DNA from 3 places in the Neobacillus sp. PS2-9 genome. Region 2 is predicted to be linked to each of the others. Evidence: riboswitches for the same ligand, from Rfam matches in the RefSeq annotation. Region 2 holds a riboswitch; each other region holds the start of a gene.
What was found. A riboswitch is a leader RNA that binds a small molecule or an ion and turns the genes downstream of it on or off. The one in region 2 is predicted to bind cyclic di-GMP.

Region 1: another riboswitch for cyclic di-GMP. It lies ahead of RCG25_RS20065 (DUF192 domain-containing protein); the one in region 2 lies ahead of RCG25_RS21605 (anti-repressor SinI family protein).
Region 3: another riboswitch for cyclic di-GMP. It lies ahead of RCG25_RS15345 (hypothetical protein); the one in region 2 lies ahead of RCG25_RS21605 (anti-repressor SinI family protein).

What each region holds. Positions count from the first base shown of each region.
Region 1 is NZ_CP133269.1:3,993,522-4,000,951, reverse strand. Features, by position in the region: gene addA (helicase-exonuclease AddAB subunit AddA) at 1-1,901, shown strand, start outside; gene RCG25_RS20095 (spore germination protein) at 1,944-2,162, opposite strand; gene RCG25_RS20090 (spore germination protein GerPE) at 2,217-2,615, opposite strand; gene RCG25_RS20085 (spore gernimation protein GerPD) at 2,618-2,800, opposite strand; gene gerPC (spore germination protein GerPC) at 2,797-3,411, opposite strand; gene RCG25_RS20075 (spore germination protein GerPB) at 3,466-3,717, opposite strand; gene RCG25_RS20070 (spore germination protein) at 3,735-3,956, opposite strand; cyclic di-GMP riboswitch class I at 4,217-4,303, shown strand; gene RCG25_RS20065 (DUF192 domain-containing protein) at 4,431-4,772, shown strand; gene RCG25_RS20060 (Flp family type IVb pilin) at 4,789-4,971, shown strand; gene RCG25_RS20055 (A24 family peptidase) at 5,078-5,587, shown strand; gene RCG25_RS20050 (TadE/TadG family type IV pilus assembly protein) at 5,584-5,967, shown strand; gene RCG25_RS20045 (pilus assembly protein TadG-related protein) at 5,977-6,894, shown strand; gene cpaB (Flp pilus assembly protein CpaB) at 6,905-7,430, shown strand, end outside.
Region 2 is NZ_CP133269.1:4,310,762-4,318,191, reverse strand. Features, by position in the region: gene hutH (histidine ammonia-lyase) at 1-1,419, shown strand, start outside; gene RCG25_RS21630 (hypothetical protein) at 1,454-1,663, opposite strand; gene RCG25_RS21625 (DnaJ family domain-containing protein) at 1,810-2,187, shown strand; gene RCG25_RS21620 (hypothetical protein) at 3,072-3,212, opposite strand; gene RCG25_RS21615 (carbohydrate kinase family protein) at 3,475-4,443, shown strand; gene RCG25_RS21610 (pseudouridine-5'-phosphate glycosidase) at 4,440-5,354, shown strand; cyclic di-GMP riboswitch class I at 5,617-5,708, shown strand; gene RCG25_RS21605 (anti-repressor SinI family protein) at 5,739-5,870, shown strand; gene RCG25_RS21600 (helix-turn-helix domain-containing protein) at 5,946-6,278, opposite strand; gene map (type I methionyl aminopeptidase) at 6,539-7,288, shown strand; gene RCG25_RS21590 (DUF1128 domain-containing protein) at 7,323-7,430, opposite strand, start outside.
Region 3 is NZ_CP133269.1:3,025,827-3,033,256, reverse strand. Features, by position in the region: gene flgL (flagellar hook-associated protein FlgL) at 1-631, shown strand, start outside; gene RCG25_RS15365 (flagellar brake protein) at 763-1,389, shown strand; gene RCG25_RS15360 (hypothetical protein) at 1,721-2,614, shown strand; gene fliS (flagellar export chaperone FliS) at 2,764-3,144, shown strand; gene RCG25_RS15350 (flagellar protein FliT) at 3,159-3,506, shown strand; cyclic di-GMP riboswitch class I at 3,706-3,791, shown strand; gene RCG25_RS15345 (hypothetical protein) at 3,944-4,258, shown strand; gene RCG25_RS15340 (glucosaminidase domain-containing protein) at 4,403-5,071, shown strand; gene flgB (flagellar basal body rod protein FlgB) at 5,227-5,619, shown strand; gene flgC (flagellar basal body rod protein FlgC) at 5,625-6,074, shown strand; gene fliE (flagellar hook-basal body complex protein FliE) at 6,087-6,386, shown strand; gene fliF (flagellar basal-body MS-ring/collar protein FliF) at 6,417-7,430, shown strand, end outside.

The DNA of each region.
Region 1 (7,430 bases), 320 kb from region 2:
TTCCAATCTATGCCAATTTATCCACAGGCTATTTTGAGGCAACTGAAGTTGCAATTATGATGTCCTTGCTCCGAGTGATTGATAATCCTTCCCAGGATATCCCGATTGCATCCGTGCTGCGTTCACCTATCGTAGGTCTAAATGAAGAGGAACTTGCAAAAATTCGCATTCACCAGAAAAAGGGGTCTTTTTGGGATGCCGTTACCACTTTTTGTCATAGCAAGCCTGACGAGACAACTGAAACTTTTTATGAAAAAGTCCGACGCTTTTATGATGCTCTAACAGAATGGCGTTCAATGGCAAGACGTGGTTCACTGTCGGAGTTAATTTGGCAGTTATACCGTGATACCCAGTTCTATGATTTTGTCGGAGGTCTGCCGGGTGGAAAACAGCGCCAAGCGAATTTACGAGCTCTTTATGACAGAGCGCGGCAATATGAACAAACCTCCTTCCGTGGGTTATTCCGGTTTTTACGTTTTATTGAACGAATGATTGAAAGAGGGAATGACTTAGGCGCTGCCAGAGCGTTAGGTGAGCAAGAGGATGTTGTGAGGATTATGACCATCCATAGCAGTAAAGGGCTCGAATTTCCGGTTGTGTTTATGGCAGGAATGGCAAGACAATTTAATTTGTCCGATATTCGTAAACCATATATGCTAGATAAAGAATATGGATTTGCTGCGAAGTATGTCAATATAAAGAAACGGATATCGTATCCATCACTGCCGCAAATTGCTTTTAAGCGAAAGAAGAAAATGGAAATGCTCGCCGAGGAAATGCGTGTATTATACGTGGCAATGACAAGGGCAAAAGAGAAGCTATATGCAACGGCTACCTTAAAGGATGCCTTAAAAAAAATCGATCAGTGGAATGATGTCTCCTCTAATACAAAATGGCTGTTAAAGGATTATGAAAGGGCATCAGCAAACAGCTACATCGATTGGATTGGTCCTGCACTTATTCGCCATCAAGACTGCAGTGAATTACGAACTAGAGGTGAAGTCAATATACTAGTTCCATCAGAAATTACCAATCATCCTTCTTCATGGAACATTTCATTGCTAAATGCGGAAGAAATTAAAAAACAGGAATTAACACTTGAACTGGAACAAGACCACTTTATGGAGATGGTACAAAAGGCAGAACCAGTACCAGTAGAATCCCTTTTTGCTGAGGAAATACATGACCGATTAACTTGGGAATATTCTTATCCAAGCGCAGCAATCCATCGCTCAAAGCAATCGGTTTCTGAAATCAAGCGCAGCAGGGAAATAGCGGATGAACATAGCGGTACAGAACTTGTTCGGCATTTTAAGAAGACCATCTCAAAGCGACCTAAGTTTATGCAGGAAAAACAATTAAGCCCTGCTGAGCGGGGGACAGCCATGCATATGGTGATGCAGCATGTGGACCTATCAAGACCTTTTAGTGAGGAATCCATAAAGGAACAACTTGAATGGATGGTAAATAATGAGCTGCTTACCCCGGAGCAAGCGGAGGTAATTGATAGCAATTTAATTGTTCAGTTTTTTCATTCAGAACTGGGACAAAGGTATTTTCATGCGAAAGCTATTCATAGGGAAATCCCGTTCACACTCTCACTGCCTGCAAATGAAGTTTATCCAAATTGGAAAGATTCAGAGGAAGCTGTTTTTGTACAAGGAATTATTGATTGCATCCTTGAAGATGAAAATGGCTTGGTACTAATTGATTATAAATCAGATGGAATTACAGACAGGTATAAAGGTGGTTTTTCACAGGCAAGCCCTATCCTTGAAGAGCGTTACAAGCTGCAAATTAATTTATATACAAGGGCGATTGAACAGATTTGGAAAAGAAATGTTGTAGAAAGATATTTATTTTTCTTTGATGGAGCCCATATCTTAAAGGTTAATAAATAAGTTAATTAAAAAATGAGGCTGACATTGAGTCATCCTCATTTTTTAATTATTACCCGCTATAGGCTGGTCGATAAGGTTTGTATCAAGAACATTCGTACCGCTTAATCCATTATTTGTTATAATGAATCCCCCAGTATTAAATGCTCCTGAACCGGCATTTGTTTTGGATCCGCTTTTCGGTGAAATATATAAAGCATCCCCAAATTGCACAATTCCCCCGCCTACGTTAACGATTTGTACTGGACCGATAATCGCTGGCATCTAAAACATCCTTTTCATTGACTGATTCCATATAATATTTAACCTATGCGTGGATCATTGTCCTTGTTCTTGGTCTTCCTCTCTAGGAACAGGCAGAAGCTGTCTGATATGCTTTACCCGTACCTCCATTGAAACATCTTTGCTGTTACCTACATGTAAGAGCGAGGAGGATGAAATAGCGATGATGTCAATGTTATGAACCTTAATAACTGGGCTTAAGTGATGTTGAGAAAATAAAAGGTCCTCGTTTACTGGTTCGAAGGGTATTGGCTCACTATAGACAGGATAGGAAAAAAGATCCCCTTCATTTCCATAAAACTGCTCTGTTTCCCTTTGTACAGCGAGTGCTTTAGAAAATCCATTAATAATACAGGAATCTCCTAGTTGGAGGATAGAAGCAAACGAGACGATGTCTATATTAATTGCATCTACACATGATGTTCTGCCAAGCATAATCAAGTCACGTCCGATTGCAGTGGGACAAAGGGACCGATAATTAAGGATTCAGCAGGTGTATCAAAAGTTGATGCTAATTGAATCGATTCCGTATCGCCTACCAAGACTAATGACGAGCTGGCTACCCCAATAATTTTTATATTTTGGACGATTAGCTCACGGTTATAGACTTCAAAGTTCATTCCGGTTTCATCCCTTTCACGTGTTCTGGCAGGTTAGTAAAAAACACGGATACTCCATTCTTAATCTCCTGCTTGATTGCTTCAATGATTAAGTCATCAACATTTGTATTTTCTGATGACCGCTGGTTTTGTAGATTAGCTTTTAAATGATGTTCAATTCGGTTAGGAAGTTGCTTCGTTATATCTTGCTTGATAAAGGATAAATAAGCTTCATTCGGTGGAACATCTAATTCTCTTTGGGTGGCTTCTACTATTGAAGGTAAATCTGTCTCAAGATATCTGTAAATTGCTTCTTCGATTTTCATGGATCGCTGCATTTGATCCTTCGGTGGAGGTGGGACGTTCATTTGCTGATTTTGAACGGCAAAGTCTTCAATTCCAGATAAGTCAGAAGGATTAAGTCCGATGTTTAATGTTCCTTCAAGAGTTTCTACCTTCAATTGATCAAATTTATATTCAATTTTATCGACTCGAATAGGATGCTTCTCCTTTATTTGCTTCATTTCTTCTTGCATTTTTTGAACAGTAGCCTCCAAGGTAACGATTCTCTTTTCCTGTGCTTGAATATACATTTGCAGCCATTGAAGGTATTGAGAATAATCCTGATACATGAAATCACCTCACTATAGATAGTCTCGAAGAACCCAAAAAGATAGCTGAAAGGTTTAGTTGTCTCCGTCTGCGTTGTCTTGCTTTCTAACAGCTGCCTGTAACGGAACGGCTGGTGTACCTACTAAGCTTCCTAGAGCTTGAATTGGCTTGGGGGATGGAGCTGGGGCTGTAAATCCCCCTGTATTATATAGGTATGCTGAAGGTTTTATCATTCCAGCACTTCCAATTTGCATAACAGATGAATTGGAAATACTTCCAATTCTTATGAAATTAATTTGAATTGACTGCTGAATATAGTAATTCATTTTAAACCACCCATTTTTTAAGCGTTGAGGGTAATTGGTTGATCGATTCCATCTTGGTCTGATGTATTTGTAGAACTCATGTTGTTGTTTAGACGTAAACTCTCCCCTGTATTAAAGGAACCAGCTCCAGAGAAAGTTTTGGCCGTAGAAAATGGCATAATTTTATACACATCACCAATATGGAAAACTGAACTGCTTCCAAGGGTAATAACCTGTGCAACTCCAACAATGGCTGGCATGATCAACATCCTTTTTATTGGTATCTATAAATTATATGTATGGGCGATTGTATGGTGAATGATTCGCCTAAATAAATTGGCAACTGAGGTAAATTGAGGATGATATTCGCATTTCATGTCGATTTTATAAGGGCATAGGTCGAAAATAGGTAAAAATACCTATAAATTTCGACGTAAAATAGTATATTAGTAGGATATTCCAAGAGAGGAAAAAGTCTTATTATGTGAGTAAGAGATCAGTCGGACAAACAAACACTGATTCTCGATAAAGGCAAAGCTGATGAAAATCAGTGACGCAAAGCTAAAGGGGCTAAGGTGCTTTTGCACTACGCCAGCCAGTTACCGAAAGAACAGGGTGTTTCATATTAGCACTACTATTTACTCATAGGTTTCCTATGTCTATTTAGCAGTCTATTTTACTAACCCCCCTTTCGGTAAAGGCGGGGTTATTTCTTTTATTCGGAGGTGAAATAAGTGAAAGTCGTGAATCTGTCAAACGGAGCGGAACTGGCAAACAATCTATCAACAGCTGATACCTTTTTTAAAAGATTAAAAGGGCTGATGTTTTCGAAAAGTTTACCAGCAGGACACGGCTTGTTAATCCAACCCTGCCAATCCATTCACACATTCTTCATGAATTATTCCATCGATGTCCTTTACTTAAGTGAAGATTTTGAAATTGTAGGCCTGGACGAAACGGTAAAGCCTGCAACAGTAGGAAAGTATCACAAAAGAGCAAAGTCAGTCTTAGAATTGCCAGCAGGCATGATTCAAAAAACGGAAACAAAAATTGGAAACTATTTAACTATAAATTGAAAAGGGGTTTTTACAAATGATGAAAAAAATGAAAGCTTTATTAACTGAAGAACAAGGACAAGGTATGACTGAGTATGGTTTGGTTTTAGGACTAATTGCAGTGGGTGTAGTGGCAGTTCTTGTTGCATTAAAAGGTCAAATTACACAATTGTTTAAGGATGCTCAAACAGCTATTTTTGGTGCTAACGCTGAAGGTTAATAAAAATTAATTTCTGATCTTATCTATTCATCATAGCCTTGCGTTCAATTTAAACGTGAGGCTTTTTTCTTGCAATGATACCAAATAGGAAAGGAGACAAAGAAGGATGTGGAGTACCTATTTATTAATTATTCTCTTAATCATTTGTGTAATCACCGACTTAAAGGAAAGTAAAATTTATAATGCGGTATTATTTCCCTTTTTAATAATTGCATGGGTGTTTCATATTATTACAGGGGGATGGCACGGGTTGACAGAAGCCCTCCTTGGTACCGCTGTTGGTTTGGGTATATTATTAATTCCTTATCTCCTAGGCGGAATGGGTGCAGGAGATGTGAAACTTCTTGCTGTAATCGGTGGAATAAAAGGAATAAGTTTTGTTTTAATGGCTTCAATATACATGGCACTTGCAGGAGGAATCATGGCCATCTTATTTCTATTTTATCGTAAAGGACTGTTAAAGAGAGTAATTTACCTGCTACATGGACTGCGTCATGGGATAAGACTTCCTCTATTGGAAGATAGCAACTCGATGAAAACAACTCTACCTTACGGGGTAGCTATTGCAGCGGGAGCTATCTATCAAGCATATTTTCCCGGAGTTCTTTTCCAATGAAAAAGGATGAGCGTGGCCAATCGTTGGTGGAAACAGCGCTTATCGTTCCTATTTTTCTATTAATTTTAGTGGGAATCCTTGATTTTGGTAGAGTGATTTATTCCTATGCGCATTTGCAGATGGCTGCGCAGGAAACGGTTAGGTTAGGTGGTCTCGGGAAGAAGGATGCAGACATTTCAACCTTCGCCCACCAATATATCCATTTAGGGGATCAGACAAAATTACAGGTGACGATTACTCCAGCAGATACAGTCAGGCATTCAGGTGACTATGTAACGGTAAAGCTAAAGTATCCAATGACTTTTTTAACTCCTATGATTTCTAAGTTTTTCCCTTCAGATTTTGCCATCGAAACAAGTTCAACGATTCGCGTAGAGTGAGGGATAAAAATGCGTAACTTTTTTAATAAATTTCTAAAGGATGAAAAAGGGAATGTTCTCATTCTAGGTGCAATCTCACTAATGACAATTCTATGCATGGCAGGTCTGGCGATAGATGGAAGCCTTATTTATATGGAAAAAGCGAAGTTACAAAAGGTTGCAAATGCAGCCGTTCTTTCTGGTGCACAGGAGCTGCCGAATACGGAACAAAAGGTTACTAATACGGTTCAATACATTTTAGATGCACATAAGGCAACTAGCACGTTAACAAATCTTGATATTAACATGGGAAGTAAAGTTACCACACGGTTAACGAAACCGGTTAACTTAACGTTTATGAAATTATTTGGTTTCGAAAAAGTAGACGTCACAGCCAAAGCTACAGCAGGTCTAGGAGTGATAGGAAAAGCAGTAGGGGCTGCACCATTAGGAATCGACGAAAGTGTGGTTCTTGAATATAACAAAACTTACCAACTAAAAGTTGACTCGTCAGGAGTATCTTCAGGTAATTTCGGCATTTTGGCACTTAGTGGACCTGGAGCAAAAACCTATGAACAAAATTTAAGATTCGGATATTCAGAACTTCTAAAGATAGGCGATGTCGTTGACACGCAAACAGGGAATATAGCAGGGAGTACAAGATCAGCAATAAATGAACGGGTAAATGGCTGTACACAGCCACCAGGTGATTACAGTTTACGTAGTTGTTCTAGAATTCTGCTTGTACCGGTTTATAAACCTTACAACTATACGAGTAATCAATTAAAACAGGTAAAAGTCACTGGTTTTGCCTATTTTTATATTACAGATCCAATGAGTTCGACAGATACTTCTATAAAAGGAGTTTTTATAAAAAGGGCTGGAGCAGGGACGTTTGATGTGGGTGCGCTGGACCGAGGAGCATACAGCATACGATTAACGGAGTAGGTGAAGCGAATTGAAGTCGAAGATGGTATTACTGCTATCACTTGTGATGGGAATGATCACAACATTTTTGTTTTTTCAATATACAAAGCAAATGAATACACAAAAGGTTTCTACTGTCGTGATGACCGATGTTGTAGTGGCAAAAGAAAAAATAGATAAAAATGAAAAAATTGCGGCAGACAAATTAGAAGTGGTACAAAAACCGGCGAAAGATGTACTTCCACAAACGATAAAGTCTGTGTCGGAAGCAGAAGGAAAACTAGCAATAGCGATGATTGAAAAAGGGGAGCCCATACTATCACATCGTCTTGGTTCGGAGAAAGAAGAAGGGGTTTATGTATCCCGGAAAGTCATGGAAGGGTACCGTGCTGTAACAGTAGGGGTAAACATAAATCAGTCTGTCTCCAATTTAATAGAGCCGGAGGATGAAGTGGATGTAGTTTTCACAAAAGTAGTAAAAGATGCTACCAATCAACCAATCCCTCAATCAGTAATTTTGCTAGAAAAGGCAAGGGTATTAGCAGTGGGTAGAAAAA
Region 2 (7,430 bases):
AGCAGAGAAGCTGTCGATCGAATTGTTTCAGAATCGAGAGTAGTATATGGGATTACGACTGGGTTTGGAAAGTTCAGCGATGTGTTAATTGATAAAAATCATGTTCAGGACCTTCAACTAAATTTAATTCGCTCACATGCATGTGGTGTGGGAGAACCATTTCCTGAAATTGTTTCAAAAGCAATGGTCCTTCTTCGTGCCAATGCACTCCTTAAAGGCTTTTCTGGAGTTAGACCGATTATTATTGAAAAACTCTTAGAGCTGGTTAATCTGGAGATTATTCCTGTTATTCCACAGCAGGGCTCTTTAGGTGCAAGTGGTGACTTAGCGCCGCTGTCCCACCTTGCTTTAGTTTTAATTGGGGAAGGGGAAGTTTTTTATAAAGGAAATCAGATGGAAGCAATAAGTGCGCTTCAACAAGAGGGAATCCTTCCAGTCACATTAGAGGCGAAGGAAGGTCTGGCACTTATTAATGGGACACAAGCAATGACAGCCATGGGTGTGGTTGGTTATCTAGAAGCAGAGCAGCTGGCGTTTGAAAGCGAACTGATCGCCTCTATGACTATAGAAGGATTAAATGGCATTATTGATGCCTTTGCGGAAGAAGTTCATGTAGCAAGGGGCTATAAACAGCAAATTGATACAGCGCGAAGGATTCGTGGTTATTTAAGTGATAGTTTATTAACAACGCAGCAAGGTGAATTAAGGGTACAGGATGCCTATTCCTTACGCTGTATTCCACAAGTCCATGGTGCTTCATGGCAGGTCTTGGATTATGTAAAAGAAAAATTAGAAATAGAAATGAATGCTGCAACCGATAACCCGTTAATTTTTGATGATGGGGAAAAGGTCATTTCGGGAGGAAACTTCCATGGGCAGCCTATTGCGTTCGCGATGGATTTTATGAAAATTGCGGTTGCGGAATTGGCCAATATTTCAGAGCGAAGAATTGAACGGTTAGTGAATCCACAATTAAATGATTTGCCAGCATTCCTAAGCCCTCAGCCAGGTTTACAATCTGGCGCCATGATTATGCAGTATGCAGCGGCGGCACTAGTATCAGAAAATAAAACACTAGCACATCCAGCGAGTGTGGATTCGATTCCATCCTCAGCAAACCAAGAGGACCATGTGAGTATGGGAACGATTGCCTCTAGGCATGCGTATCAAATCATTCAAAACGTTAGAAGAGTTTTAGCAATTGAATTAATTTGTGCCATGCAGGCGGTTGAGATTCGCGGTGTTGAAAAAATGGCGACTCAAACGAAAAGGTTCTTTGAAAAGGGACGCGAGCAAGTAGCTTCCCTTAAACAGGACCGGGTGTTCTCAAAGGATATCGAAAAAGCGGCCAAATGGTTAAAAGAAATTGAGATTTCTCATTTTATAAAAGAATTTACTGTGGAAAAAGAACAATATTAATGGGCAACGAAAAAGGCGTGAAAACTCACGCCTTTTACTCTGTCTGATCCTGTTCTGAAAGCAAGCGGGCAGTATCGCCGCGATATTCTTCTTCATTCTCGACTCTATTTTTAAATGCTTCTCTTACTACCAGGAATTCTTCATCCCCAACTGCTTCTTTTCCTTTTTTCTCCGTTAAGCTATCTTGTGGAAAATTACCAGGATGACTCTTGTTCTTATGGTTAAAATGTTCTCCGCGTGACAAAATCAACACTCCTTTCATCTACGCATGTAGCATTCCCAAAACTTCGAAAAATAATTACGGATGGGACGGGGTTGCCATTTTAATTATCAGATGTGACTTGATATACTTAACATAGGGAAAATGGTAATAATAAGGAGGTCTAAAGCATGGATCTGTTTCACATTGTCTCAGAAGATCGCATCAAAAAAGCTTATCAAGATGGTGAATTCGACAATCTACCAGGATTGGGTAAACCATTGCAGTTAGAAGATTTATCGGGAATTCCTGAGGAGCTCCGTATGGCTTATAAATTGCTGAAAAATGCAGGATATACTCAGGAGGAAGGTCAGCTGCGGCAAGAAATGATGACAATCGAGGGATTATTGAAGAAATGTGATGACTCCACTGAGAAGGAAAGCCTCCAAAAGAAATTGAATGAAAAACTCCTTCGGTTTAACCAACTAATGTCCAAACGAGGAGTAAAGACAAATTCAGCCATTTTTAAAAATTATGAGCAAAAAGTGCAGAAGAAAATAAAATATTAACATAATAGGTCTTTACGAGCCCCAAGTGGGTATGGAGAAGGCAATACGGTCGCATAGACCTCGTCTAAGCGACCAAAATCCATCTCCAGAAGGCAATACGGTCGCATAGACCCCGTCTAAGCGACCAAAATCCATCTCCAGAAGGCAATTAGGTCGCATAGACCCCGTCTAAGCGACCAAAATCATTCTCCAGAAGGCAATACGGTCGCATAGACCCCGTCTAAGCGACCAAAATCCTTCTCTAGAAGGCAATACGGTCGCATAGACCCCGTCTAAGCGACCAAACCCCTTCTCCATCAAGCAGTACGGTCGCATAGACCTCGTTTAAGCGACCAAAATCATTCTCCAGAAGGCAGTAAGGTCGCATAGACCCCGTCTAAGCGACCAAAATCATTCTCCAGAAGGCAATATGGTCGCATAGACCCCGTCTAAGCGACCAAAATCCTTCTCTAGAAGGCAATACGGTCGCATAGACCCCGTCTAAGCGACCAAAATCCTTCTCTAGAAGGCAATACGGTCACATAGACCCCGTCTAAGCGACCAAAATCCTTCTCTAGAAGGCAATACGGTCGCATAGACCCCGTCTAAGCGACCAAACCCCTTCTCCATCAAGCAGTACGGTCGCATAGACCTCGTTTAAGCGACCTAATTCATTTCCACCAGGCAATTAAGCCTCGTAGAAAAGGAAAACCGGTCGCGTAGAAGAGGTACGAGCCCCAAAGAGGTATGGAAAGGGCGAACCGATAACGTAGAAGTGTTCTACCAGCCCCAAGAGAGTATGGAAAAGGAAAACCGGTAACGTAGGGTCGTTCTCGTTCAATACAAATTAATAAAGCTAACAAAAAAAGCTGGTGGAAGTGAGCATCATACACTTTTCACCAGCTTTATTTTATTTCTCCCCCTGGAGACTCTCCAGTCGAGGCATCTTCTTGTTTGTCCGGTTTGCACATACGGTCGAGTAGAAAACCAGCAAACACCATAAACGCAATCGGAATTGAGTAATTTAAAACATGAATCACAGTCATAGCATTAAACACCACCTTTTATTTTGAATATTAATAATATTTAGTATATTTATACGTTGTTTATATTATATGTTAACTGTCACATTTTAGACAAATTTTATTAACATAAATCACTGTTGTTTAGCAGTGTACTCAAATAGCAAAATGTTTTTCTATTTTTTAACAGGATTTTCAAGATTCGTATCGTAATAGTTATATGAGTAGGGAATATTATGAAATTTTGACTTGCTTAACAAAGGATCTTAAGGAGTGGATGCTAACAATGAACAAACAGGAAGCAATCATTTTTGATATTCTCTGTATTGGTGGAGCGAATGTAGACCGTAAAATTCAGGCGCTTAAACAGTTGGAGTATGGAACATCAAACCCAGCCATAAGCTCAATGTCACGGGGCGGAGTCGCAAGAAATATAGCAGAAAACTCAGGCCGGATAGGTCTAAAAACATCTCTGTTTGCTTATGTTGGCTCAGATCCTGAAGGAGAATGGCTACTAGAGAACACTAAAAATTTTGTGGAAGTAAGTCCTACACAAATCATACAAGGAAAATCTACCGGCACTTATACTGCCGTAATTGATCCATTAGGTGAAATGGAAATCGCACTAGCTGACATGGCTATATATGATGAAGTGAAAGAATCCATTTTTGAAGATATATGGACCTATATCGAAAAATCAAAAATGATTTTATTAGACACAAACTTTCCAAAAACAATCATTCAACAAGTAATTACTGACTGTAAAAACTTCATGAAGCCTATTTGTATTGCTACAGTTTCCGCTCCGAAATCAGAAAAGCTCCCAGCATCCCTTGAAGGTGTAACCTGGCTGGTGGCCAACCATAAAGAGGCAGAGGCGTTATCTAACCTAGAAATCAAATCAGAAGGAGACTTCTACCAAGCAGCTGAAGTCATTTTGAAAAAAGGTGTGGAGAAAGTAGTTATTACTCGAGGTGAGAAGGGATTAATTTATTATACAAAGGCTGGCGAAGCTGGGGCGTTACTACCTCCGACTGTTCCGATTGTAGATGTAACGGGGGCAGGAGACTCTCTTATTGCCGGAATTTTATTTGGCTATCTTAAGGGGCTGAATACCGAAGATTCATGTAAAATTGGTCTTTCCTGTTCATTGATTACCATAAATTCAAATGAAACGGTAAATCCCAAATTAAACCAGAAAACCTTACTTGAAACGTATCAGAAATACTTCAGTAAAGGGGTCACCAAGCGATGAACCAAGAATATCTGTCCTTTTCTGAGGAAGTACTTAAAGCCAAAAGAGAAGGTAAGCCCATTGTTGCACTTGAATCGACGATTATTTCACATGGGATGCCGTACCCTCAGAATGTAGAGACTGCAAGGGAAGTAGAAGAAATTATCCGTCAGAATGGGGCTGTACCAGCAACCATTGCTATCATTAATGGGAAAATCAAGATTGGTTTATCTGAAGAGGATTTAGAATTTTTAGCCACTAGTAAGGAGATCATGAAAGCAAGCCGGCGGGACCTCCCCTACTTAATCGCAGCACAAAAACATGGAGCCACAACGGTAGCAGCGACCATGATTTGTGCACAAATGGGTGGAATTGACGTGTTTGTGACAGGTGGTATTGGCGGTGTTCACCGCGGAGCAGAAGTAACAATGGATATTTCAGCTGACTTGCAGGAATTAGCAAAAACAAATGTAGCAGTCGTTTGTGCAGGAGCAAAATCAATTCTTGATTTAGGCTTAACGTTGGAATATTTAGAAACCAACGGAGTGCCCGTCATTGGTTATCAAACAGAGATTCTGCCAGCTTTTTATACGAGAACAAGTCCATATAAAGTAAATTTCCGAGTGGATTCCCCTGAAGAAGCTTCGGCGTTAATGAAGGCTAAATGGGATTTAGGGTTACAAGGTGGGATCGTCATCGCCAATCCTATACCAGAACCCTATGCTATGGATGAAGCTGTAATCAATAAGGTTATAGAGGTTGCTTTAAACGAGGCCAAAAGTAAGGACATTCATGGTAAAGATGTCACACCTTTTCTCTTAAGCAGGGTAAAAGAGCTAACAGAAGGATCAAGTTTAGAAGCAAATATTGCACTAGTAAAACACAATGCTAAAATAGGTGCGCTTATTGCAGCAGTAAAAGGCGACAAATAATCATACATTTTAAAGGGAGGATTTGACCTAATTTCCTTCCTTTTTTAATTTCCTCTCTCGAAAATGGTAGTAAAAGGAATTTTTTGTAGAAAAATAAGATAATTTGTGTATAAAAGTAGTTCGAAAATTATAAAAAAAAGACAAAAAACAACAACCTATTATAAAAGGACTAGATATAATGAACATATCATTTAGTATTAAGTATTTTTACCTAAACAAATAGTGGATAAATGGAAGAATGTAATACTTAAGTTGTAGGACGAACAGAAAAGGGCAAACCTGTTGAAAAGTAGGGACGCAAAACCGAGGATCTAAGGTAGGCATGGTGCTTGCTATGATGGCCGGGTTACCTGGAATACGATAAGTATTTTAGGGGTGAGAATAATGTTGATTACAGAGAGAGACGTGGATGTAATTGATCAGGAATGGATGGCGCTCATATTAGAAGCAAAGGAACTTGGCTTATCTATTACAGATGTTCGGGAATTCCTTCACCAAGATGGTCAAAAGAACTAACTTGGTACATATTAAAAAAAGCATTCTACAGAAGAGGTTTCTTTTGTAGAATGCTTTTCTTCTTTATAGACAAAATTATTCGTTACTACTATTTTGATTTATTCTCCACTTATTAAATTCCAAGAAGTCACGAAATTGTTCTTTTGAAACGCCAGATCCCATTGCTTCTTTAACTAAGTTCATCCATTCACTGTCTAACTCATCCTTATTAATTTGCTCATGGATAAAATGTTCAACGGGTAAATTTAATACGGCTGCAATTTTTTCAAGAAATTGTATAGATGGATTTTTTTGCAGGTTTCTTTCAAGAGAGCTTAAATAAGACTTAGCGACACCAGCTTGCTCTGCAAGTTCGGAAAGAGACATCTTCTTTTCTAAGCGAAATTTTTTAACGCGGTCTCCAATCATTTCATTCACACACCTATTAAACATATTTATACGTTAATTCTACCAAAAAGAATGAAAAAGTACCATATTAAGAACGAAGGAATATGACAAAATAGTGAATATTATAAAATGGTCCTCTTGAAAAGCCCAAGGGTAAGAAGTTCTTTTGAAAAATTGGCGGATTCGAGTTACTATTAATAGTGTTTCCAAAAGAGAATATAGTTTAATGCGAACCGTAAAGCATACTATACATAAAAATATTCAAAAAGGCAGGGAAAAGAATGATTGTCCTGAAATCACAACGTGAAATTGAAGCGATGAAAAAGGCTGGAGAAATCCTTGCGGCCTGTCATAAGGAAATTGCTAAATTAATTAAGCCAGGTGTAACTACTTGGGAAATTGACCAGTTTGTTAATAAATTCTTAAGCGAACACAAGGCCACACCCGAGCAAAAGGGATATAAAGGCTATGAATATGCAACATGTGCAAGTATCAATGATGAAATTTGCCATGGCTTTCCAAGAAAAGAGCCATTAAATGAAGGAGATATTGTTACCATTGATATGGTCGTCAATTATAATGGTGCCTTAGCTGATTCTGCATGGTCTTATGCGGTAGGAAATATTTCTAAAGAAACAGAGCATTTATTAAAAGTGACAAAGGAAGCATTATATAAAGGTATTGAGCAAGCGGTTGTAGGCAATCGAATCGGTGATATTGGTCATGCGATCCAAACCTATGTGGAAAGTGAAGGTTTATCGGTTGTAAGAGACTTTATTGGTCACGGCATAGGAGCTGTGATTCATGAGAAACCGGATGTTCCTCATTATGGGCTGCCAGGAAAAGGGGCAAGAATTAAAGAGGGAATGGTCTTTACGATTGAGCCGATGGTAAATATCGGTCAATATCAAACGAAGATGGATACAAATGGCTGGACCGCCAGAACTGTAGATGGGAAATTTTCCGCACAATATGAGCACACACTTGCCGTTACTAAGGAAGGTCCTATCATCTTAACAGAGCAAAAATAAATGAGGTTGACTCCAAGGAGTCAACCTCTATTTATTATTTTTTTCGCAGACTTCCTAATTCTTCTACTAAAGCCTGCATTTCATTCGGACTGAAGGAGTTCTTTTTTTGTACCATTTCATAAATCTCTTTTAATTCTTCGTA
Region 3 (7,430 bases), 1.3 Mb from region 2:
TGTACTTCAACGGGTAAGAGAGCTTACAATACAAGGTGAGAATGGAACGAATAGTGAAACCGACCGGAATGCTATTGCTGAAGAAATCAGCCAATTAAAAGAGCATCTAGGGGAGATTTCAAACTCTCAGATAGCTGGAAAATATATTTTTGCAGGTACCGATGTAAAAACTCCTCCATATAGCAGTGCTACAAAAGAGTTTACAAATGCTAACAATGAAAAACTAGAATTAGTGGTGGGGCAAAATAACACAGTGCAAATCAATGTGAAGGGCATAGATGTATTTAACAACGATGGAACTGGCGGGATCTTTAAAGTACTTTCAGATATTGAAACTGATTTTCGTTCTCCCAATCCAGGATCAACAGACCATTTAGCACAATTAGACGGCCAAATGGACAACCTTCTCAGACATCGTTCTGAATTAGGGGCACGAATGAACCGGATGGAATTAAGTATCTCACGAATAGACGGGCTTGAAGTATCCACTACACGTTTATTATCGGGTGAAGAGGATGTTGATATGGCAGAAGTTATCACCAATCTAAAAGCCCAAGAGAATGTGCAGCGGGCTGCTTTATCTGTTGGTGCTCGTATTATCCAACCCTCTTTAGTAGATTTCTTACGTTAATCATATGGGGCAGCGCAATTTTTTTGTGATTGCCCTTTTTTTATGCAATTTTATCCTTAACTTTTTTTTCCAATATCCGATAAAATATAAATATGACATATTTTAATTGAACAGATTATCAGGAGGACTCTATGTATCCAAAAGTGAATCAAAACATAATGATCGATATACTAACCCATGAACTATCCTGTAAGTCAAATATTGCCGAGATTGGAGAAAAAGAGATTCTCATTAGTATTCCACTTGATAGAGAAATAATTGGTCTGTTATCTATAGGGACAAAATTAGTAATATCTTATATTATTGGTGAAAATAAATTTGAATTTAAGACTGAAATTATAGGCAGAACAAGAGATACCATCCCACTGCTCAGCCTAGAGAAGCCGAATGAAAATGAGATTATTAAAATCCAACATAGAGAAAATGTTCGAGTGAATTCAAATTTACGTTTATTGATTGAAGGGAATGAACTACATACCATCAATATTAGTGCTGGAGGAGTACTATTTTCATGTAAACTAGATTCTCAATTTCATGAAGGTGAAGAAATTGCTGGTACCTTATTCGTTCCAGATTTACGGAGTAAGGAACTAGTACAAGTCCCAATTCAAGGAAAAGTAATTCGAAGTAGTTTGATGAGAGAGATCGAAAGAAGATATGTAGCTCTAGAATTCACTTCAATCAAACGACCTGATCAAATGAAAATTATCCAGCATTGTTTTGAAAAGCAAAGACAAATCCGCTTAAAGGAACGATAATATTTGTTTATAAAAAAAGCCTTCTTAATTCAAAATGAGAGGCTTTTTTGTTGTTTTCTATTAAAAAAGCCTCTATTAATATTTAAATAAGGTGTTTACAGATAATTACAAATTTTATATAATTAACATGTTCATGTAAATACTTGTAATAGATTTTTCTGATTGAACGACACCCATAAAAAATTCATAAGATCGAATACATATAGTAAGAGAATGATAACGAAAGTGCGTTTGAAATGACAAATGATTTTGATGCTTGTATTATTGTTGTTTAGGATTATTGCTTTTGTACCAATCGTTCATTTCTAATAATCATGTAGGAGGTATTCTTATGAGTTTAAAATCCGCACTATCTGAGCTGAAAGAGGCATTTGCGAATCAGGAATTAGGACAATCAGAAGAGTCTTTCATTCATGAGTTGGAGAATAAAAACAATTTGACTTCTGGATCATTAGTTTATTATTTTAACAATTTGATGATGTTTAATATGAATGAAAATAATCAAAATAACATGGAATCAAAAAAGACGAATCGTAAATGGACCAAAAATGAAATTACCTTTATGTTTCAATATATTAAAGACCGGCAAGAAGAGGGTGCACTGAATATTACGGAGATATTAGAGGAGGCAGCACAACTGCTGAACCGAGGCTATCAATCTGTAAACTATAAATATTATTCCACATTAAAGTCGAATGAAAAAGAGCCAAAATCAAATCAAAAAGCCCTTCATTTTACAACGATTAACGAAAATAACGTACCGGTAATTTCAATTGAAGCAATTAATGAGGTACCTGCAGTTCCTCAAGCTTCCTATCAAAATACTGAACAGAATACTGATTTGCTCGATATTTTATCAGGGCTTATTACGAACGTACAACAACTTCCAGGTCTTAACCTAAATGAAATGTTGAGAGGGTTATACCAATTAACCAATATGGCCCTTCAAAACCAGGAAGCTGTTCAACAAGTTGAGACAATGAAATCGACAATTAACCATGAAAAAGAAGCACTTAAGGAAAAGCTAGTTAAGAAGGAACAGCAACTAAGACAAGAGAAAAAACGAAATGACGAATTACAGTTAGAAGTTTCTAAGCTTGCTAGAGAAATTACTGCATTTAATAAATTGGGGGATGCAGCTAAAATTCAAAACCTCAAATCGTATAATCAAAGACTTAACTATCTTATTGATGGGTTTGGAATTGTTCTCCAGGTCGGTAGCTAATTATAAAAAAGATACTCCATCTTGAAATGGACTATCTTTTTTTATTATATTTTTTGTTATGTTTTTTTTCAAAGAACTTAACTATTACATAGTTTATCCGATAATTATTTATAGACGAAAATGTGTGAAAGAAAAAGGAGTAATCAAATATGGGTCTAAAAAATCCTTATCAAACCTATCAAAAACAAGCTGTCACAACTTCAAGACCAGAAGATCTTACCTTTATGTTATATCAAGGATTGATCAAATTTATTCGATTATCTAAATCAGCTCTAAAAAATAACAACTTTGAAGATAGCAATAACTATAATTTAAGAGCACAGGATATTTTAAGTGAATTAATGATAACCTTAAAAAAAGAATATAGTGTAGCGGAACAATTACTTACTATGTATGATTATATGAAATCCCGGTTAATCGAAGCGAATCTTAATAAGAATTCGGAAATACTAGATGAAGTTGAAGGATTCGCTGTCGAATTATCGGATACCTGGTCAACTGCAATGAAACAAGCCAAATTAAAAAGCTAAGGTCTGAGATAAAAATGGAAGAAATACTAAAAAGTATTTATGAAGTAACACTAGAGATGTGCAGTTCCTTAAAGGAAGAAAATTATGAGGAATTTGAAAAACTACTTAATGACAGACAGGCATTAATGAGTAGAGTGGATGCGCAAAAAAACCACGAAAAGAATTATGTATATACTTCAAATGAGCAGAAATTATTAAAAGACACTTACTTGTTAGATCAACAAATGGCACCTCTACTAGATGAAAATCTCAAAGAAACAAAAAGCCTTATTAATCAGCAAAAGAAGCAAAAACTTGTCTCTCAACAATATAGGACTTATAGTAAGCAAACAAATGGAATCTTTTTAGATTCTAAAAGGTAAAAAAGTAATAGATTGAGTCATAAAAATTTGAATAAATGACAATTTATGACATGATTCTAAATAAATCTACGTAATATTCTATAATTTAGAACTAAATACCTAGTAAATTCGACAAAAATGGGAAAATAGTCGGATATTCGATATTGTTAAAACATTCTATTATTTGATTAGAGATTATTTAGATACTAAAAACATTGAATCTCGATCAAGGCAAAACTGGTGAAAATCAGTGGCGCAAAGCTAAAGGGGCTAAGGAGAAAATCACTATGCCAGCCAGCTGCCTAAAAGATAGGGTGTTTTACCTAGGTATAAAATGTCTACAAAGGTATAGGACTTCTATACCCACCTGAAAGATATTTTTTGTCTGTTAACCCCCCTTCAAAAAGGCGGGGTTATTTTTATATTCTTTAACATTCGGTTAAGGAGAGGAAAAATGAATGTTCCTGCAACAAATTAAAACAGACGAACGTGCCAATAGTAAGATTTTAAATTTAATGGAATTTAAAAAGAAGAAACCGTTTTTCAAGCATCCAATTAAAATAACGCTTGGATACCCAATCAATTGCTCCTATTATATAGTGAAAAATGTCGTTTACATGGGGAAACAAATTCTGGCTATGAAACAAGAAAATGATATCAATACAATTGTCCTGGTAGAAGGGAAAATTGAAAATGGTCAGCTAACATGCATTTCAATGCTTACAGAAGAATGTTTAGGGGATGTAAGCAAGATTTTAGAAGGTGCAATTTAATGAAATCGTATTAAAAATGTTGTCAAGTTTGGGACATACTTGTGCGTGACCACGGATGCAATTATCGTAGTCACGCTTCTTTTTCTGTATAAATGTAGTGAGAATCAAAATAGTAGATTTGAAGCAGAAGAAAGGAGCTTTCCATTGAAAATAGGTGATGATTGGTTTACCAAAACTATGTTAACTAGTACATTGTCCCGTAATGAAAAATTATCTTCACAAATGGGGACGACTAATTCTGAATTTGCGAACCTTTTTACATCGGTTTTAAATGAAATGATGAATGGCGATGCATCATCTTCCATCCAACCCACGTTTCCTTCTTTTATAGAAAACATGACCTTTACCAATGAAAATTCAAATATGGATATGGATTCTTTTGCGTCTAACTCAACAGAATCTTTACGTTTTCAATCAATGGGTGCAGAAAAAATTAATCAAGTGCTTGGCGGAAAATTGAAAGGTATGGGAGAAGTATTTATTCAAGCTGGAAAAAGGTTTAATGTAGATCCAGCATTATTGGCAGCGATTGCTCAACATGAAACGGGTAACGGATCATCAAAAGCAGCCAATGTTAAAAATAACATTGCTGGAATGATGGGGAAAAATGGGTTAAGATCCTATCCCTCTATTGAAGAAAGTATTATGGATATGGCTCGAAATATAAGTAAGAATTATCTTGGAATGGGGCTAACAAGCATAACTAAAATTGCTGGAAAATATGCCCCTGTTGGTGCGGAGAATGACCCTACTAATCTGAATAATCATTGGGTTACAGGGGTGAGTAAGTTTTTTGGCCAGTTAAAAGCTTGATATTCACATAATGTTCCTATAACACACTTTTACTATGTAAAAAAGTGTAGATTTAAATACCTTTTTTATAGTATATTGATGATTGAATGTTAATAATTTGTTGATATTTATCGAAAAATGTCAAAGTTTTATAGGTGGAAAGGAGGAGGAGAAAGTTGACTAATATTAACCTCCTACAAAAGGCATTAGATGCTTCCAGTTTACGCCAACAGGTGATTTCTAATAATATATCAAATGCTGAAACTCCTGGATATAAAGCAAAACAAGTAGTTTTTGAAGATATACTGAAAAAACACTTAACTAATCAAACAAATTTTGAAGGAAATCGTTCCGATGCCCGCCATTTGGTCATTGGAAGACCATCAATAATACCTTCAGCAAGCGTTGTTGAGAATACGAATACCGTCATGCAAAACAGCGGGAACAACGTAGATGTCGATGAAGAAATGACTCGCATGGGAAAAAATTCACTCTGGTACTACACACTTACGGAACAAATTAACAGTGAATTTCAACAATTATCTATAGCGATTAAAGGAAGGAGTTAAGGAACATGTTTGATTCGTTAAATATTAGTGCATCAGCCTTGACCGCACAACGTCTAAGAATGGATGTTGTCTCTTCCAATATTGCGAATGCAGAATCGACAAGAGGATCTTTTGTAAATGGAAAATGGGAACCCTACCGACGTAAAATGGTGATGATGGAACCAAGAGAAAAGTCATTTAACCAAATTTTACAAGGGGCGATGGAAAAACAATCACAATCCCAGCTCCAAGGTGTTAGAGTTTCAGGGATAGTTAATGACAAGACACCATTCAAAATGGTCTTAGACCCATCAAATCCTGATGCGAATGCGGATGGCTATGTCATGATGCCAAATGTCGACCTATCAAAGGAAATGATAGATTTATTGGCTGCTTCAAGAGCATATGAAGCAAATGTCACTTCATTTAATACTGGAAAATCAATGATGTTAAAGGCTTTAGAAATAGGCCGTTAGGGGGAAGCATAAATGAACGTTTCTGGTATAAATAGTGGACTTATCAAAATTAATCAAAATCCTATTCAAAATGTGGAATCGGGTTCGACATCAAACTCGTTTTCAGGCGTGCTTAAAGGTTACTTGGAAAACGTCGATAATACAGTAAAGCAAGCCTCGGATCTAACCGTCAAAGCTGCGGCAGGGGAAATTGATAATATACATGATGTAACGATTGCATCACAAAAGGCGAAGGTTGCTTTAGAACTAACCGTTACTATTAGGGATAAGGCAGTAGAGGCTTATCAAGAAATGATGCGGATGCAATTTTAAAGAATGATAGAAAGCTAGGCAGGGTGAGAAATGAAACGATCATGGATAGATCAACTTAAACATACAGGAGAGCTATTTGGCAGTTGGTGGAACTCCAAAAGTTCAAAACAAAAAGGACTCATCGTAGGGACATTTTTATTTCTTTTAGTTGCCCTTTCTACCTTTATCTTCTTTGCGTCACGACCTCAATATGTACCGTTATACACTGGTCAATTATCCCAAAGGGAAGTTGGGGACATAAAAGCAGAATTGGACAAGGAAGGCTACACAGAGTACAAACTTTCCGACACGGGAACAAGTATAGAAGTGCCTAAAAAAGATGCCCCTGATTTATTAGTCAGTCTTGCATCCAAGGGGTATCCAAAAGACAACAAAATTAACTACGATATTTTTGGTCAAAATCTCTCTTTTGGCGCAACGGACAGACAGTACGATATTCTTGAACGTGAAGCGATGCAAAATCAAGTAGCTGAAGTGATTAAACATGTGGCTGGAATTAAAAATGCGGAGGTCATTGTGACCTTACCCGAAAATTCAGTGTTCGTTCAACAAGGAGAAGAACAAAAAGCAAGTGCTTCAGTGATGGTAGAGGTTGAACCAGGTGCAAAGCTAAGTTCACAGCAAATTAAAGCGCTATATACCTTAGTTTCCCGCAGTGTCCCAAACTTGCCAGTAGAAAACATCACGATTATGAATCAATATAGTGAGACTCTAGCGTTGTCGGAATCAGATGATGAAGACCCTGCACTTGATAAATATGATGAACAACGTAAAGTACAACAAAATGTTGAACGGGATATTCAGCAGGATCTTCATAGTTTATTAGGTAACATACTTGGAACGGATAAAGTGTTCGTTCACACGTTTGTAAAAATGAATTTTGATAAAGTCAAAACCGAAGAAAAATTAGTTAAGCCTACCGATAATAATAATAACGGAATTGCAATTAGTTCAGAAAAAACCTCCAAATCTTACAATGGAACAGGTTCAAATCCTGGTGGCGTAGTTGGAACAGGTGAAACCGATGTTCCTGGTTATGTTGGG